DNA from 2 places in the Streptomyces sp. 11x1 genome. Region 2 is predicted to be linked to the other one. Evidence: riboswitches for the same ligand, from Rfam matches in the RefSeq annotation. Region 2 holds a riboswitch; the other holds the start of a gene.
What was found. Region 2 has a riboswitch for S-adenosylmethionine ahead of thrC (threonine synthase). Riboswitches for the same ligand answer to the same signal wherever they lie in the genome.
Positions count from the first base shown of each region.

Region 1 (9,235 bases), 2.2 Mb from region 2:
TCCGCCCGGCTCCACGTGGCGAGCCACGCATCCTGCGGCCGCCCGATGAGCACCAGCGCCGGCGGGCACTCGAAGATCTCGTCCTTGATCTGCCGGCAGACCCCCATGCCCCCCATGGGCACGGCCTCGCCGTCGAGGACACAGACGTCGATCCCGCCCCTGTCCAGCTCCTTGATGACGGCGGCGGGGGTCGCACACTCGATGAACTCCACGGCCGGCACGTCCGGAGCGGGGCGGCGCCCGGTCGCGAGCCGCACCTGCTCCCGGGTGTTGGAGTCGTCGCTGTAGACCAGCACCGTGGCGGTCGGCTGCATTGTTCCTCCGTGACGTCAGCGTCTTAAGGACAGGGCCCGATGCGCGGATGCTACTCCCTCGAACCCCACGTCAGCACCGGTACGGAAGGGAGCAACACTCCGAACGGCACCCCCCGGAGTGAGGGCGGGATAAGCGACCGACATAATGTCGGTCGTGGCGACAGCAACGACAGTAGAAACCGGGCACGCGCACCCGTCGGTCAACCGGCCGAACCTCACCAGCGTCGGAACCATCATCTGGTTGAGTTCCGAGCTGATGTTCTTCGCGGCCCTCTTCGCGATGTACTTCACCCTGCGATCGGTGACCGGTCCGGAGTTCTGGTCGGAGAAGGCCGACACCCTGAACTTCCCGTTCTCGGCGACGAACACCACGATCCTGGTGCTCTCCTCCCTCACCTGCCAGCTCGGCGTGTTCGCCGCCGAGCGCGGGGATGTGAAGAAGCTCCGGATGTGGTTCATCGTCACGTTCGTGATGGGTGCGATCTTCATCGGCGGTCAGGTCTTCGAGTACACCGAGCTGGTCAAGCACGAGGGCCTGTCGCTCTCGTCCGACCCGTACGGCTCGGTCTTCTACCTGACCACCGGCTTCCACGGCCTGCACGTGACGGGCGGTCTCATCGCCTTCCTGCTGGTCCTCGGACGCACCTACGCGGCCAAGAGGTTCACCCACGAGCAGGCGACCGCGGCCATCGTCGTGTCCTACTACTGGCACTTCGTCGATGTCGTCTGGATCGGCCTCTTCGCCACGATCTACATGATCAAGTAGATCGGCGGCCGGGCCGGGCGACTGACGCGCCCGCCTCGCACCGAGAACGACCCTTCCAGAAGCACCGACGCAGAAGATCCTGACACCGGGGTAATCCGTGAAAAAGCTCTCCGCACGACGACGCCATCCGCTGGCGGCGCTCGTCGTCCTAACCATCGCGCTGGCGGCCTGCGCGGGGCTGTACACCGCCTTCGCGCCCGCGGACAAGGCGGTGGCCGAAGAAACCGCGCAGACCCTCACCATCGAGGAGGGCAAGAAGCTCTACGCCGTCGGCTGCGCGAGTTGCCACGGCACTGGCGGTCAGGGCACCTCCGACGGTCCCAGCCTCGTGGGTGTGGGCGCGGCGGCCGTCGACTTCCAGGTGGGCACCGGCCGTATGCCGGCCCAGCAGCCGGGCGCGCAGGTCCCGAAGAAGCCGGTCGTCTACTCGCAGGCCGAGATCGACCAGCTCGCGGCGTACATCGCCTCCCTGGGCGCCGGCCCGGAGATCCCGACCGAGAACGAGTACGACCCCGAGGGCGCGGACATCGCCGAGGGCGGCGAACTCTTCCGGACCAACTGCGCTCAGTGCCACAACTTCACCGGCAAGGGTGGTGCGCTGTCCGAGGGCAAGTACGCGCCGTCCCTTGAGGGTGTCGACCCGAAGCACATCTACGAGGCCATGCAGACGGGCCCGCAGAACATGCCGTCCTTCCCCGACACCACGCTGTCGGAGGAGAACAAGAAGGACATCATCGCGTACCTCGACGCGGTCAACAGCGACGACACCGTGGAGCCCGGTGGCCTCAGCCTCGGCGGGCTCGGCCCGGTCAGCGAAGGCCTCTTCGGCTGGGTGTTCGGGCTCGGCTCGCTGATCGCCGTCGCCGTGTGGGTCGCCGCTCGGACCGCAAAGGCCAAGAAGTCATGAGTAGCCAAAAGATTCCAGAAGAGAACCTGCCCGTAGAGCAGGACGACGCGCATGGCGCGGTCGCGGTCGCGGACGAGGAGAACCCCTTCGCGGACCCGGGCCTGCCGCCCCACCAGCACCGGGTCCAGGACATCGACGAGCGGGCCGCCAAGCGGTCCGAGCGCACGGTCGCCCTGCTGTTCACGGTGTCGATGCTGTCGACTGTCGGCTTCATCGCGTCCTACGTGGCGATCCCCGTCGACAAGGCGATCTACGTCTGGCCGATCGGGCACATCAGCGCGCTGAACTTCGCGCTGGGGCTCACCCTCGGGCTGGCCCTGTTCTGCATCGGAGCGGGCGCGGTCCACTGGGCCCGCACGCTGATGTCGGACGTGGAGATCGCCGACGAGCGTCACCCGATCGAGGCCGCCCCCGAGGTCAAGGCCAAGGTGTTGGCCGACTTCAAGCAGGGTGCCAAGGAGTCCGCGCTCGGCCGGCGCAAGCTGATCCGCAACACGATGTTCGGCGCGCTGGCCCTGTTCCCGCTCTCCGGCGTCGTCCTGCTGCGCGACCTCGGTCCGCTGCCGGGCACCAAGCTGCGGCACACCCAGTGGGCCAAGGGCAAGAAGCTCATCAACATGAACACCATGGAGCCGCTGCGTCCCTCCGACGTCGCGGTCGGGTCGCTGACCTTCGCCATGCCGGAAGGCCTGGACGAGCACGACCACGACTTCCAGAAGAACATCGCCAAGGACGCCCTGATGATCGTTCGGATCCAGCCGAACGACATCAAGGACAAGCAGTCACTGGAGTGGTCGCACGAGGGCATCCTCGCGTACTCGAAGATCTGTACCCACGTGGGGTGCCCGATCTCCCTGTACGAGCAGCAGACGCACCACGCCCTCTGCCCCTGCCACCAGTCCACCTTCGACCTCGCCGATGGCGCCCGAGTGATCTTCGGTCCTGCGGGGCACGCCCTGCCGCAGCTGCACATCACCGTCGGTGAAGACGGCTACCTCGAAGCCGTGAGCGACTTCGACGAGCCCGTCGGCCCTGCCTTCTGGGAGCGCGGATGAGCACCACGACCAGCACCGAAGCGCGCGACCCGCGCGGCAAGGCACCGGCCGGCGAGCGCGTCGCTGACTGGGCCGACGGCAGGCTCGGGATCTACTCCCTGGCCAAGGCCAACATGCGCAAGATCTTCCCCGACCACTGGTCGTTCATGTTGGGCGAGATCTGCCTGTACAGCTTCATCATCATCATCCTCACGGGTGTGTACCTGACCCTGTTCTTCCACCCGTCGATGAACGAGGTGGAGTACCACGGCAGCTACGTCCCGCTGCAGGGCCAGCTGATGTCCGAGGCGTTCAACTCGACCATGCACATCTCCTTCGAGGTGCGCGGTGGTCTGCTGATCCGGCAGATCCACCACTGGGCGGCTCTGATCTTCCTCGCCGGCATGTTCGTGCACATGATGCGTGTGTTCTTCACGGGCGCGTTCCGCAAGCCGCGTGAGGTCAACTGGCTGTTCGGCTTCCTGCTGTTCGTCCTCGGCATGTTCACCGGCTTCACCGGTTACTCGCTCCCGGACGACCTGCTTTCCGGCACCGGTGTCCGCTTCATGGAGGGCGCTGTCCTGTCCGTGCCGATCGTCGGCACGTACCTGTCGTTCTTCCTCTTCGGCGGGGAGTTCCCCGGCGGCGACTTCGTGGCCCGCTTCTACTCGGTCCACATCCTGCTGCTGCCGGGCATCATGCTCGGCCTCGTGGTGGCTCACCTGATCCTGGTCTTCTACCACAAGCACACCCAGTTCGCGGGCCCCGGAAAGACGAACAACAACGTCGTCGGCATGCCGCTGCTCCCTGTGTACATGGCGAAGGCCGGCGGTTTCTTCTTCCTGGTCTTCGGTGTCATCGCGGCCATCTCGGCGATCGCCACGATCAACCCGATCTGGAGCATCGGCCCCTACCGTCCGGACCAGGTGTCGACCGGCGCCCAGCCCGACTGGTACATGGGCTTCTCCGAGGGTCTGATCCGTGTCATGCCGGGCTGGGAGATCAACTTCTGGGGTCACACGCTCGTCCTGGGCGTGTTCATTCCGCTGGTCATCTTCCCGCTGGTGCTGGCCGCGATCGCGGTCTACCCCTTCATCGAGTCCTGGGTCACCGGCGACAAGCGTGAGCACCACATCCTGGACCGCCCGCGCAACGCGCCGACACGGACCGGTTTCGGTGTCGCCTGGATCACCTGGTACATGGTCCTGCTGATCGGTGGTGGAAACGACCTCTGGGCGACCCACTTCCACCTGTCGATCAACGCCATCACCTGGTTCGTCCGGATCGCGTTCTTCGTGGCCCCGGTCCTCGCGTTCATCATCACCAAGCGCATCTGCCTCGGCCTGCAGCGCCGCGACAAGGACAAGATCCTGCACGGTCGCGAGACCGGCATCATCAAGCGCCTGCCGCACGGTGAGTTCATCGAGGTCCACGAGCCGCTCAGCCAGGAGCAGCTGCACACGCTCACGGCGCACGAGCAGTACAAGCCGGCCGAGCTCGGTCCCGCGGTCGACGAGAACGGTGTCGCCCGCAAGGTGTCGCGCCTGGAGAAGGTCCGCGTCAAGCTGAACCGGGGCTACTACGGCGAGGACAGCCAGATCGCCAAGCCCACCGTCGAGGAGTACAAGGAGATCACGAGCGGCCACGGCCACCACTGATCGCTTCGCTTCGCCACACACGGTCGAAGGGCCCCCGTCCGATCTTCGGACGGGGGCCCTTCGCCGTGCCCCGACCTGGATAGGGTGGGCGTATCAGTGATTTCGCGGTCCGCGTGGCACCCCCTGCCCGCGGCTACGACACCCAGGAGCGGCTATGAGCGCTGTGACCCCCGCTGGAGGCGACACCGCGGCGGGCCGTTCCTGGCCCGCCGTGCTGAACGCGCTGCTGTCCGGGCACGACCAGGACGCCGGTGCCACGTTCTGGGCGATGGACCAGATCATGCGCGGTGAGGCGACGGACGCGCAGATCGCCGGGTTCGTGGTCGCGCTGCGGGCCAAGGGGGAGACCGTCGAGGAGATCACCGGTCTCGTCGAGGCGCTGTACGAGCACGCCAAGGTGATCGAGGTGTCCGGGAGGACCGTCGACATCGTCGGTACGGGCGGGGACGGTGCCAAGACGGTCAACATCTCCACGATGTCGTCGATCGTCGTCGCCGGTACGGGCGCGAAGGTCGTCAAGCACGGCAACCGGGCCGCGTCGTCGGCGTCCGGGGCGTCCGACGTGCTGGAGAAACTGGGCGTCAATCTGGAGCTGACGCCGCAGCGGGTCGCCGAGGTCGCCGAGGAGGCCGGGATCACCTTCTGCTTCGCGGTGAAGTTCCATCCGGCGCTGCGCCATGTGGCCGCCACGCGGGGGCAGTTGGGCATCAGGACCGTCTTCAACGCGCTCGGTCCGCTGGCCAATCCGGCGAAGGTGCGGGCCCAGGCGGTCGGTGTGGCCGACCCCCGGATGGCGCCGATCATGGCCGGTGTCTTCGCCGAGCGCGGCAACTCCTCGCTGGTCTTCCGCGGGGACGACGGGCTGGACGAGCTGACGACCACGGCGACGTCGCGGGTATGGGTCGTGCGGGACGGCAAGGTGACCGAGGAGGGCTTCGACCCGCGTGACGTGGGGTTGGAGCTGGTACCGGTGGAGGCGCTGCGGGGGGCCGACGCGTCCTACAACGCGGATGTCGCGCGGCGGTTGCTGGCCGGGGAGACGGGGCCCGTGCGGGATGCGGTGCTGCTGAACTCGGCTGCGGCGCTGGTGGCGTTGGAGCCGACGTCCGGGCCGCTGGCGGAGCAGTTGCGGGGCGGGATGGAGAAGGCGGCGGAGTCGATCGATTCCGGGTCGGCGCGGCGGGTCCTCGAGCGGTGGGTTGCCGCCACGAACAGGTAGTCGGTCGGGTGCGGGTGGGTGGGTGCTGGTCGCGCAGTTCCCCGCGCCCCTGAAAGACCAGGCCCTGCGGGCCTGAAAGCGGCGGGGCTGCGGGTCTGGAAGCGGCGTGGCTCGATGAAAAGCACGGGGCGCAGCCCCGGCTTTTCAGGGGCGCGGGGAACTGCGCGAGAAGCCCCACCGACCCGCACCCGCCGACGAATCCGCACCCCCGAGTCATGAGGCGCCCCATCGCGCCATCCGGACACGAGTTGCGGCGCGACGATCACCTCACGTAGGTTCTGATTCAGGTCATGAGTGACAGCCCATAGCCCCGGCTGGCTGTCCGGCAACCCTCCGTCCGTGGCGGGGTGCCCCGGGTGAAGACCGGGTCGTAGGCAGCGAGGTCTACGGCAAGCGCGGTTTCGAGGGAGTCTCCCGTGAGCAAGCGAATGCGATAGGGCCGCCGAGCCCCGCCTCCGCGCACCCCTTTCTCTTCTTCTCTTCCTCCGTATGCCTTCTTTCGGCATGCCTCCTCACGGGAGTACCCCCATGTCTGTCTCCATCCTTGCCGCCGACCAGTCCGTTTGTGCCCCACTGCCCGTTCTGGGCCGGGATGTCACCGTCCCGCTCGTCACCGGCGGCGAGGTCACCTACGCCGCGCTCGACTACGCGGCCAGCGCCCCGGCCCTGCAACGCGTCTGGGACGACGTGGTGGCGTACGCGCCCTACTACGGCAGCGTCCACCGCGGCGCCGGCTACCTCTCCCAGCTGTCGACCGACCTCTTCGAGAACGCCCGCAGGACCGTCGCGGAGTTCCTCGACTGCCGCGCCGACGACCAGCTGATCTTCACCCGTTCGACGACGGAATCGCTGAACCTGCTGGCCCAGGCGCTCCCCGCCGACTGCCAGGTCTTCGTCTTCGAGACCGAGCACCACGCCTCGCTGCTGCCCTGGCGGAACGCGCGGGTCACCTACCTGGACGCGCCCCGCACGCCGAGGGAGGCCGTCGCCACCCTGGACGCCGCCCTCGCCGACCGCGACCCGCACGGGCCCGCGCTGGTCTGCGTCACCGGCGCCTCCAACGTCACCGGTGAGATCTGGCCGGTGCGGGAGCTGGCCGCCGCCGCGCACGCGCACGGCGCGCGGATCGTCCTCGACGCCGCCCAGCTGGCCCCCCACCACCCCCTCTCCGTGCAGGAGTTGGACGTGGACTGGGTCGCCTTCTCCGGCCACAAGCTGTACGCGCCCTTCGGTTCGGGGGTCCTCGCCGGCCGCGCCGACTGGTTGCGCGCGGCGGACCCGTACCTCGCGGGCGGCGGCGCCAGCCGCAAGGTGACCCGGCGCACCGACGGCGGTGTGGACGTCGAGTGGCACGAGACCGCCGCCCGGCACGAGGCCGGTTCGCCCAACGTCATCGGCGCCTATTCCATCGCCTCCGCCTGCAAGGCGCTCACCGAGGCCGGGTTCGACACCCTGGTCGCCCGTGAGCGGCACCTGATCGACACCGTGCGCGCCGGGCTCGCCGAGGTGCCCGAGGTGCGGATCCTCTCGCTCTTCGGGGACGACGCCCCGCGCGTCGGCGTCATCTCCTTCGTCGTCGAGGGCTGGAACAGCTCCCACTTCGCCGCCGCCCTCTCCGCCGAGTACGGCATCGGCGTACGCGACGGCCTCTTCTGCGCCCACCCCCTCGTCCGTACCCTCCTCGGCAGCGACCCGCAGACCCAGGGCGAGTGCGGCGCCCCAGAGGCCGCGCCCGGCGAGCGCTCCCTGAACGCGATCCGGGTGAGCTTCGGCGCGGGCACCCCCGACGAGCACGTGGAGCGGTTCCTGGGCGCGGTGAAGGAGCTCGTACTGGACGGCGCGCAGTGGAACTACCGTACAGAGGACGGGCGTTGCGTTCCGGCCGTCTGAAGGTCGGCCGTCCGGTCGCCCGCCGTCACCCGTGCGCCCAGGACGATCATCCGCAGGGCCCGTTCCGTGGCGTCGGCGAGGAGTTCGCTCGCGCGGAGTACGGCCTCCGCGAGGGCGAGGGCGAGGGCGAGGACCGGGCGGCCGTGCAGCTTGGCACGCCGGGCGACCTCGGCGGTGATGATCAGTTCGGCGCGGGCGCCCAGGGCGGCCAGTCCGACCCCGGGACCGCCGGAGGCACCGGTGCCGGGGCCGTGCCGGAGATCGATCCCGCCATCGGCGTCGGGCAGGTCGCGGGCCAGGGCGTACGCCCAGCTCTCCAGAGCCGTGGGCAGCCCGCGGACGGCTCCTCGGCCTGCTCCGGCGTCGACCCCTTCTGCGAGCCGAAGACCCGGGCCACACCCCGCTCGCCGCACAGCACGTTGAGTGGGCGTCTCGGGGCGGCTCCGCGGGTGCTCAGCCGTCCAGACCGATGGCGAACGCGGCCTCCAGGTCGTGCTGCGAATACGTCCGGAACGCCACATGCGTGTCGGTGCCCAGCACACCCGGGATCTTGCTGATGGACCCGGGGATCACATCGGCCAGGTCGTCGTGGGCCTTCACCCGGACCATGGCGACCAGGTCGTAGGTACCGGTCACCGAGAACACCTCGCTCACGGATTCGAGGGCGGCGATCGACTCCGCGATCTCCGGGATCCGGTCCACGCTGGTCTTGATGAGCACGATCGCGGTGATCACGGCTGTTTCTCTCCCTCGGGGGCCGGAGCTGGGACGTCCGACGGAACATCCACGGGCGCTTTCACTCTAGCCCCACGCCCGTAGCGCCCCCACGCGTAGGCGAACCCCAGTCCGAACCCCACCAGGTGTGCCAGATAGGCGACCCCCGGCCCCGAGGTCTGCCGGCCCGCGGCCAGCCACTGCAGGCTCACCCAGAACGGCAGGGTGACCCACGCCGGGAACCGCAGCGGAAGAAAGAAGAGGAAGGGCAGGAGGCTCGTCACCCGCGCCCTGGGGAACAGGAACAGAAACGCGCCGAGGACCGCGGAGATCGCCCCCGACGCGCCGACCAGCGACTGCGGGGACCCGGCGTGCGCCACCGCGTACGCCACCAGCGCGACATAGCCGCAGCCCACGTAGAAGAGGGCGAACTCCACATGGCCCATGCGCTCCTCGGCCATCGCCCCGAAGACGAAGAGGAAGAGCATGTTGCCGAGGAGATGCAGCCAGCTGCCGTGGACGAAGAGCGCCGTGAGGGGCGTGAGCGCCGCGCGCCCGGTGCCGTGGAACAGCTCGACCGGGACGACACCCCAGCGCCGGAAGTACGCCCGCTGCGCGGCGAGCAGCTCGTCCCCGGTGCCGTACACGGGGTTGAGGCCCGCCGCCGGTCCGATCAGGAAGAGCGCACAGCACACGGCGATCAGCCCGTACGTCACCGGCGCCGACTCGTTTC
Region 1 covers NZ_CP122458.1:7,980,477-7,989,711, forward strand. The annotation lists gene P8T65_RS34995 (hypothetical protein) at 1-314, opposite strand, end outside; gene P8T65_RS35000 (heme-copper oxidase subunit III) at 460-1,080, shown strand; gene P8T65_RS35005 (c-type cytochrome) at 1,178-1,987, shown strand; gene P8T65_RS35010 (Rieske 2Fe-2S domain-containing protein) at 1,984-3,042, shown strand; gene P8T65_RS35015 (cytochrome bc complex cytochrome b subunit) at 3,039-4,679, shown strand; gene trpD (anthranilate phosphoribosyltransferase) at 4,834-5,898, shown strand; SAM riboswitch class IV at 6,185-6,300, shown strand; gene P8T65_RS35025 (aminotransferase class V-fold PLP-dependent enzyme) at 6,427-7,788, shown strand; partial or broken gene P8T65_RS35030 (glycerate kinase) at 7,749-8,278, opposite strand; gene P8T65_RS35035 (Lrp/AsnC family transcriptional regulator) at 8,242-8,523, opposite strand; gene P8T65_RS35040 (rhomboid family intramembrane serine protease) at 8,520-9,235, opposite strand, start outside.
Region 1: it holds a riboswitch for S-adenosylmethionine, as region 2 does, so the genes downstream of both, P8T65_RS35025 (aminotransferase class V-fold PLP-dependent enzyme) here and thrC (threonine synthase) in region 2, are expected to answer to the same signal.

Region 2 (9,235 bases):
ACCCGCACCCCCGAGCTGGCACACGCCCTGTCACCCCCCTCCGCTACGGTCGACCCATGGACGCGCTCGAACCCCGTGAACAGGCCATCCTCGCCGTGGAACGGCAGTCGTGGGCGGGGCCGGGGGCCAAGGAGCGGGCCATAAGGGAGCGGCTCGGGATCGCCCCCGTGCGGTACTACCAGCTCCTCAACGCCCTGCTCGACGACCCCCGCGCCCTCGCCCACGACCCGGTCACCGTCAACCGGCTGCGAAGGGTGCGAGAGGCCCGCCGCGAGGAGCGATGACGGATAGGGTCGAAGCCATGGGCAGCCACAAGGACGCAGAGAACACGCATGGTGCGAACTCCGGGGCCACCTTGCCGACACCCGTGACCCCCGCCGGGCGGGACGCGCTGGACGCGATCCTGCGACGACCCGACCGTACGGTGATCGCGCTCGACTTCGACGGCACCCTCGCCCCCATCGTCCCCGACCCCGAACAGGCCCGCGCCCACCCCGACGCCGTGGCCGCGCTCGCCGCACTCGCCCCCAAGGTCGCCTCCGTCGCCGTGGTGACCGGTCGCCCCGCCGCCGTCGCCGTCCGTCACGGCGGCTTCGCCGACGTCCCCGGTCTGGAACACCTCGTCGTCCTCGGCCACTACGGCGCCGAACGCTGGGACGCCGTCACCGGCACCGTCAGCGCCCCCGCCCCGCACCCCGGTGTCGCCGCGGTCCGCGCGGAGCTCCCCGGGCTGCTGGACGGCGTCGGCGCGTGGCAGGGCACCTGGATCGAGGAGAAGGGCCGCGCGGTCGCCGTCCACACGCGCCGCGCCACCGACCCGCAGGCCGCCTTCGAAGCCCTGCGCGCCCCGCTGGCCGACCTCGCCGGCCGGCACGGCCTCATCGTCGAACCCGGCCGCCTCGTCCTCGAACTGCGCCCCCCGGGCATGGACAAGGGCGTCGCCCTCCACGAGTACCTCAAGGAGACCGCCGCCGAGTCCGTCCTCTACGCCGGCGACGACCTCGGCGACCTCCCCGCCTTCGCCACCGTCGAGAAACTCCGCACCGAAGGAACGCCGGGCCTGCTGGTGTGCAGCGGCAGCGCGGAGGTGAGCGAGGTGTCGGAGCGCGCGGACCTGGTGGTGGACGGCCCCGGGGGCGTTGTCCACCTGCTGGCAACGATCGCCGAGCACGTGTAGCGACAGGGGGACCCGGTGCTTTTCAGGGGCGCGGGGAACTGCGCGAGAAGCCCCACCGGATCCGCACTCGCCGACGAACCCGCCCCCCCGAGCTACTGGCCGCCCTCCAACGCCTCCAACTGATCCAGGAACCACCGCGTCGGCGGCAACGCGGTCGCCGCCCCGGCGAGCCGCTTCGTCCGCTCCGCCCGCTCGGCCGTCGGCATGCTCAACGCCTCGTGCAGGGCGGCGGCCGTGCCCACCACATCGTAGGGGTTCACCACCAGCGCGTCGTCCGCCAGCTCCTCGTACGCCCCGGCCTCCCGTGACAGCACGAGCGCGCACCCCTCGTCGGAGACGACCGGCACCTCCTTGGCGACGAGGTTCATGCCGTCCCGGATGGGGTTCACCAGGGCCACGTCGGCGAGCCGGTACGCCGCGAGGGAGCGCGCGAAGTCGTCCTTCAGGTGGAGGACGACCGGGGTCCACTCCGGCGTCCCGTACCGCTCGTTGATGTCGTCCGCGACCCGCTGGACCTCGGTCATGTAGTCCCGGTACACCGCGAGGTCCTGCCGCGACGGGTAGGCGAGGGCGATGTGCACGACGCGCTCGCGCCAGTCCGGCCGCTCGTCGAGAAGCTGCCGGAAGGCGTGCAGGCCGCGCACGATGTTCTTGGAGAGTTCCGTACGGTCGACGCGGACGATCGTGCGGCGCGGGGAGCCGTCGGGGGCCGTACCGATCTGCCCCCGCAGCGTGGCGATGCGGTCGTCGACGTCCGCCTGGTGGGCGCGGGCCCGCAGGAAGTCCGCGTCGGCGCCCAGGCCGTGCACGCCGATCCGGGTGCCGGACGGGGCGTCGGGGCCGAGGACGGCGCGAGCGCACTCGGTGAACGCGTCGGCCCACCGCCGGGTGAGGAACGCGGCCCGGTCGGCGCCGAGGATGCCGTCGAGCACCTGGGCGGCGATGTCGTCGGGCAGCAGCCGGAAGTACTCGACGGGCGCCCACGGGGTGTGGGAGAAGTGGCCGATCCGCAGGTCGGGGCGGAGCTCGCGGAGCATCCGGGGGACCAGGGTCAGGTGGTAGTCCTGCACGAGCACGGACGCGCCGTCCGCCGCCTCCTGGGCGAGCGCCTCGGCGAAGGCGCGGTTGTACGTCTCGTACGACGCCCACTGGCGCCGGAACTCCGCGTCGAAGGACGGCTCAAGCGGGGTCTGGTACAGCATGTGGTGCACGAACCACAGCGTGGAGTTGGCGACGCCGTTGTACGCGTCGTGGTGCACGTCGGCGGGGATGTCGAGCATGCGGACGCCGGGCTCGCCGACACCGCGGCGTACGGCCTCGCGGTCGCCGTCGCCGAGGGCGGAGCACACCCAGACGGCGCCCGCGTCCGGGTCGATCGCGGAGAGGCCGGAGACGAGGCCGCCGCCGCCGCGCTTCGCTGTGAGGGCGCCTGATTCGTCCTCGGTGTACGTGATGGGGCCGCGGTTGGAGGCGACGAGGATCCGCGCGCTGTGCGTCGATGCCATAGGGCTCAACCTAGCCCCTGAGTTCACCGGTCAAACGTACGGTTCGGCCGTCTACCGGGTGCCTATGGGGGAGGGGGTGCGTGGTGCGTGGGCGGCTGCGGGTGCGTGGGGGCTGGTCGCGCAGTTCCCGCGCCCCTGAGGAGCAGGGGCTGCGCCCCAATGCCCTTCATCCCGCAGCCCGCCGTCTTCCAGGCCCGCAGGGCCTGGTCTTTCAGCGGCGCGGGGAACTGCGCGAGAAGCCCCAGCCACCCGCACCCGGCGACGGAACACGCACCCCCACCCCCTACGCCGCCTACGCCTACGCGGCCCTGCGCTCCGCGTACTCCTCGATCTCCAGCATCGGCTGTCGTTCCTCCAGGTCCACCGAATACGTGCGCGGCTCAAAACCCTCCCGGCCCCGCTCGAACTGCGTCAGGACGGGACGGATCAGGTGCCCCCGGGCCAGCCGCAGCTGAGCCGTGCGGTAGATCGCCGCCGACATGCGGCCCAGCGCCGCCCCGTCCTGGTGCCGGTGTTTGCGGACGCCCACGTCGACCTGCGCGAGCGCGTCGAGGCCGACCAGGTGCAGCGCGTCGACCAGCATGCCCAGCTCGATGCCGTAGCCCACCGGGAACGGCAGTCGTTCGAGCAGCGAGCGCCGCGCCGCGTACTCGCCGCCGAGCGGCTGCACGAAGCCGGCCAGCTGCGGCCAGTGCATGTTGAGCAGGGGGCGGGCCATGAGCTCCGTCACACGCCCGCCCTGACCGGCGGCCGAGCCCAGGGGGCGGTCGTACATCCCCTTGACGAGGTCGACACCGGGGTCGGTGAGCAGCGGGCCGACGATCCCGGAGACGAAGTCCGACGAGAACTCCCTGAGGTCCGCGTCGATGAAGCAGACGATGTCGCCGGAGGTCACCATCAGCGACCGCCACAGGACCTCGCCCTTGCCGGGCACGGCGGGGATGCGGGGCAGGATGTCGTCGCGGTGGACGACCGTGGCCCCGGCGGCCGCCGCGACCTGCGACGTCCGGTCGGTCGAGCCGGAGTCGACGACCACGATCTCGTCGACGAGCGGGACCTGGCGCATGAGGTCGTGACGGATGATCGCGACGATGTCGCCGACCGTCTCCTCCTCGTTCAGCGCGGGCAGGACGACGCTGACCGTCTGTCCCGTGGCGCGTTTCGCGGCCATGATCCGGTGGAGCGGGCGGTCGGACATGGACCAGGAGCGGGTACTCAGCCAGCGCTCGACTTCGTTCAGCACAGTGCGCGGCTCCTCTGCGTTCATCTCGCGGTTCGGACGGCTCTCTCAACTGTCCTGGCCTTCGGTTACAGTCTTGGACAACGCTGGTGACCATCGCATGTCGCGGCTCGTCGGCGTATACAACCAAATACCGCTCATCCAGAGGGGCAGAGGGATACGGCCCGATGAAGCCCCGGCAACCCTCCAGCCGGTCTGACCACGACATTCGCGCATCGTCGCGTCATCGTCATCGTGGTGAGGCTCCCGGCTAGGGAAGGTGCCAAATCCGTCTCACGGCGAAGTGCGTCGTGAGGAAGATGAGGAGAAAGGGCCTCGCCTCCATGGCTGCGCAGACTGTTGCAAGCACCACCGACTCCCTCGGCTCCATCTCCACAGTAGACCTCGGCCCCGCCGCCGCTCTGAGCTGTCGTGAGTGCGGTCACCGCGTACCCCTCGGCCCGGTCTTCGCGTGCGAGGAGTGTTTCGGGCCGCTGGAGATCGCGTACGACTACTCCGCCTACGACACGGAGGAGCTGCGCAAGCGGATCGAGTCCGGTCCCGCGAACATCTGGCGGTACGCGCCCCTGTTGCCCGTCCCGGCGGACGTGGCCACCAAGCCGAACATCAACCCCGGCTGGACCCAGCTCGTCAAGGCCGACAACCTGGCCGCCGCGCTCGGCGTCGACGCCGGCAAGCTCTTCGTCAAGGACGACTCCGGCAACCCGACGCACTCCTTCAAGGACCGGGTCGTCGCGCAGGCCCTGGAGGCGGCCCGCGCCTTCGGCTTCACCACTCTCTCCTGCTCCTCCACGGGCAACCTGGCCGGTGCCGTCGGCGCCGCCGCCGCCCGCGCCGGCTTCCGGTCCTGCGTGTTCATCCCGCACGACCTGGAGCAGGGCAAGGTCGTCATGGCCGCGATCTACGGCGGCGAGCTCGTCGGCATCGAGGGCAACTACGACGACGTGAACCGCTTCTGCTCCGAGCTGATCGGCGACCCGGCCGGCGAGGGCTGGGGCTTCGTGAACGTCAACCTGCGGCCGTACTACGCCGAGGGCTCCAAGACGCTCGCGTACGAGATCTGCGAGCAGCTCGGCTGGCAGCTCCCCGACCAGCTGGTCGTGCCGATCGCCTCCGGGTCGCAGCTCACGAAGATCGACAAGGGGCTGCAGGAGCTGATCAAGCTCGGGCTCGTCGAGGACAAGCAGTACAAGATCTTCGGTGCGCAGGCCGAGGGGTGCTCGCCGGTGTCGGTGGCCTTCAAGGCCGGGCACGACGTGGTGCGGCCCCAGAAGCCGAACACCATCGCCAAGTCGCTCGCGATCGGCAACCCGGCGGACGGGCCGTACGTGCTGGACATCGCGCGGCGGACCGGTGGGGCCGTGGAGGACGTGACGGACGAGCAGGTCGTCGAGGCGATCAAGCTGCTCGCGCGGACGGAGGGCATCTTCGCGGAGACCGCCGGTGGCGTGACCGTCGGTGTCACGAAGAAGCTGATCGAGGACGGACTCCTCGACCCGACGCTCACCACGGTCGTGCTCAACACGGGGGACGGTCTGAAGACGCTGGACGCGGTGGCCGGGACCGGGCTGACCGCGACCATTCGGCCCAACCTTGATTCGTTCCGTGAGGCGGGGCTCGCGTAGGGCCCGTTAGCCAGTCGTTCGTCTGCGGGCCGGTGGGGGCTGGTCGCGCCCACGCGGCGGCAGCCGCACATTGAACACAGCCCCGCGCCCCTGAAAACATCTGACCGGAGGTCCCATCGTGAGCGTTTCCGTCCGCATCCCCACCATCCTTCGCACCTACACCGGCGGGCAGGCCGAGGTGAGTGCCGAGGGGGCGACCCTCGGGGAGGTCATCGCCGATCTGGAGAAGAACCACAACGGGATCGCCGCCCGGGTGCTCGACGATCAGGGCAAGCTGCGGCGGTTCGTGAACGTGTACGTGAACGACGACGACGTCCGATTCGAGCAGGGTCTGGAGACGGCCACGCCGGACGGTGCGGGTGTTTCGATCATTCCCGCGGTCGCCGGTGGCTGACCGCCGTCGTACCGGTCGGTAGTAACCGTCGGTAACTTTGATTACCGAGAGTTCACCGAATTGCCCCCTCCGCGAGAGAAGCGGAGGGGGCAATTCTCTATGGTTGAGCACTGTAGAGTTGGGGAACCCGGTCCGATCACCGTAGTGATTCTTGCCGGGCGCATATCCGATCGCGCCGCACGCCCTATATGAAGTAGCCAAAGTGTGCAGGCCTTTTGCGTATTTCGTTCCTTTTATGGGGCCCGACTTGCCCTGAATTCAGACGAATTGTTCGTACATTCCCGACCGGTCGTGTCCAGAATTCTCGTCCGATTGACCTGTTGCAGAGGGCAGTTGGACAGATACATTCGGCCGCGGTCGACGCGTTCCGGCGCACACCCCCAACCGTTGGGGGGTGAGGTCTGACCCGGATCCGCGAAGTGTGGATCTGTGCAAGGGCCAGTAATAGGGGAGTTAGGCATGGCTCAGGGCACCGTCAAGTGGTTCAACGCGGAGAAGGGGTACGGCTTCATCGCGGTCGACGGTGGTGCGGATGTATTCGTCCACTACAGCGCGATCCAGATGGACGGTTACCGCACCCTGGAAGAGGGCCAGCGGGTCGAGTTCGAGATCTCGCAGGGTCAGAAGGGACCGCAGGCGGACATGGTCCGGCTCGCGGTCGGCTGAAGTAACGCGCCGGGTTTCACGCAGCGACGTTCTTCGTTCTTTTCGGGAGGGCCCGCACCCCGTCAGGGGTGCGGGCCCTCCTGCGTGTGCTGCGGGCCCTCCTGTGTGTGAGGGGTGTGCGCGGGGCGCCGGGGCGGCGCGTGCGCGGGCGCGTTCACCTGCGGATCATCGAGAGCCGCTTGCACTCGGCATGGTCGAGTGCTAATCATTGGCGTTAGCACTCTGAAGGTGAGAGTGACAACGAGGACCGGGTCGGTGAGGCCCGCAGGCCGGGTGGGGCAAGGAACCACGAGGCAGGCAGGCCGTCCGTCGCGGGCGCCAGCGCGGTCCGGAGCAATCCACCCCAGTCCGGGAGGACCACTTCACATGGCCAAGATCATCGCGTTCGACGAGGAGGCGCGGCGCGGCCTCGAGCGCGGCATGAACCAGCTCGCGGACGCCGTCAAGGTGACGCTCGGCCCCAAGGGCCGGAACGTCGTCCTCGAGAAGAAGTGGGGCGCCCCCACGATCACCAACGATGGTGTGTCCATCGCCAAGGAGATCGAGCTCGAGGACCCGTACGAGAAGATCGGCGCCGAGCTGGTCAAGGAAGTCGCCAAGAAGACGGACGACGTCGCCGGTGACGGTACGACCACCGCGACCGTTCTCGCCCAGGCCCTGGTCAAGGAAGGCCTGCGCAACGTAGCCGCCGGCGCCAACCCGATGGCCCTCAAGCGCGGCATCGAGAAGGCCGTCGAGGCCGTCTCCGGTGCGCTGCTCGACCAGGCCAAGGAGGTCGAGACCAAGGAGCAGATCGCCTCCACGGCCTCCATCTCCGCCGCCGACACCCAGATCGGCGAGCTGATCGCCGAGGCCATGGACAAGGTCGGCAAGGAAGGCGTCATCACCGTCGAGGAGTCGCAGACCTTCGGTCTGGAGCTTGAGCTCACCGAGGGTATGCGCTTCGACAAGGGCTACATCTCGGCGTACTTCGCGACCGACATGGAGCGCATGGAGGCGGTCCTGGAGGACCCCTACATCCTCATCGCCAACTCCAAGGTCACCAACGTCAAGGACCTGCTCCCGCTCCTGGAGAAGGTCATGCAGTCGGGCAAGCCGCTGCTGATCATCGCCGAGGACGTCGAGGGCGAGGCCCTGTCGACCCTGGTCGTCAACAAGATCCGTGGCACCTTCAAGTCCGTCGCCGTCAAGGCCCCGGGCTTCGGTGACCGCCGCAAGGCGATGCTGAACGACATCGCCATCCTCACCGGCGGCGAGGTCATCTCCGAGGAGGTCGGCCTCAAGCTCGAGAACACCACCATCGACCTCCTGGGCCGTGCCCGCAAGGTCGTCATCACCAAGGACGAGACCACCATCGTCGACGGGGCCGGCTCCTCGGAGCAGGTCCAGGGCCGGGTCAACCAGATCCGCGCCGAGATCGAGAACAGCGACTCGGACTACGACCGCGAGAAGCTCCAGGAGCGCCTGGCGAAGCTCGCGGGCGGCGTGGCCGTCATCAAGGCCGGTGCCGCGACCGAGGTGGAGCTCAAGGAGCGCAAGCACCGCATCGAGGACGCCGTTCGCAACGCGAAGGCGGCCGTCGAGGAGGGCATCGTCGCCGGTGGTGGCGTGGCCCTGCTGCAGGCCTCCCAGGTCTTCGAGAAGCTGGAGCTGGAGGGTGACGAGGCGACCGGCGCCAACGCCGTGAAGCTCGCGCTGGAGGCCCCGCTCAAGCAGATCGCCGTCAACGGTGGTCTCGAGGGTGGCGTCGTCGTGGAGAAGGTCCGCAACCTCCAGGTCGGTCACGGTCTGAACGCCGCGACCGGTGAGTACGTCGACATGATCGCCTCCGGCATCATCGACCCGGCGAAGGTGACGCGTTCCGCTCTGCAGAACGCCGCCTCCATCGCCGCGCTCTTCCTGACCACCGAGGCCGTCATCGCCGACAAGCCGGAGAAGGCCGCCGCGCCCGCCGGCGGCGGCATGCCGGGCGGTGACATGGACTTCTGATCGACCCCGGTCGATCACCGTCCTGCGGTACCGAGGGCGGCACTCCCTGGAAACGGGGGGTGCCGCCCTCGGGCGTTTCGGCTGAGAGGGGAGCCGGAGAGGGTCCCCCGGATCAGCGGCGCGTGAGGTGGGTGAGGGTGACTCCGTTCGGGAAGGCCGTGCGTTCGGCGGTGTTGAAGGCGGTGGGGTCGAAGGCGCCGTCGACCATCGGGATTCCGGTGCCGGCGACGACCGGGTAGGTCTTGATCAGCAGCTCGTCGATCTCGGGCAGCAGGGTGCCCGCGAGCCGGCCGCCGCCGCAGAGCCAGATGTCCAGGCCGGTGCTCCCTTCGCCCTTGAGCTCACGGACGAGGGCGAGCGGGTCGCTCGGTACGACGGTGACGGCCGGGTCGGTGTCCGGTGCGAGGGTGCTGGAGACGACGTACTGACGCAGGTGCGCGTACGGGCTGGTGATCCCGTTGTCGAGGGCGGGGCGGTAGGTGCCGAGGCCCATGACGACGGTGTCGAAACGCCGGTTGGGCGCGTCGGCGACGCCGACGGCCGCGCGGTAGGCGGTCGGGACGGTCTCCGGGTGCAGCGCGTTCATCCAGGTCGAGTAGGCGGCGGCCTGCTGCTCGTCGCCCTGCGGGAAGAAGTCGA
Region 2 covers NZ_CP122458.1:5,785,085-5,794,319, forward strand. The annotation lists gene P8T65_RS25475 (DUF3263 domain-containing protein) at 57-284, shown strand; gene otsB (trehalose-phosphatase) at 302-1,177, shown strand; gene P8T65_RS25485 (trehalose-6-phosphate synthase) at 1,270-2,682, opposite strand; gene P8T65_RS25490 (glucosyl-3-phosphoglycerate synthase) at 2,981-3,925, opposite strand; SAM riboswitch class I at 4,057-4,228, shown strand; gene thrC (threonine synthase) at 4,246-5,547, shown strand; gene P8T65_RS25500 (ubiquitin-like small modifier protein 1) at 5,666-5,941, shown strand; gene P8T65_RS25505 (cold-shock protein) at 6,401-6,607, shown strand; gene groL (chaperonin GroEL) at 6,974-8,596, shown strand; gene P8T65_RS25515 (dihydrofolate reductase family protein) at 8,709-9,235, opposite strand, start outside.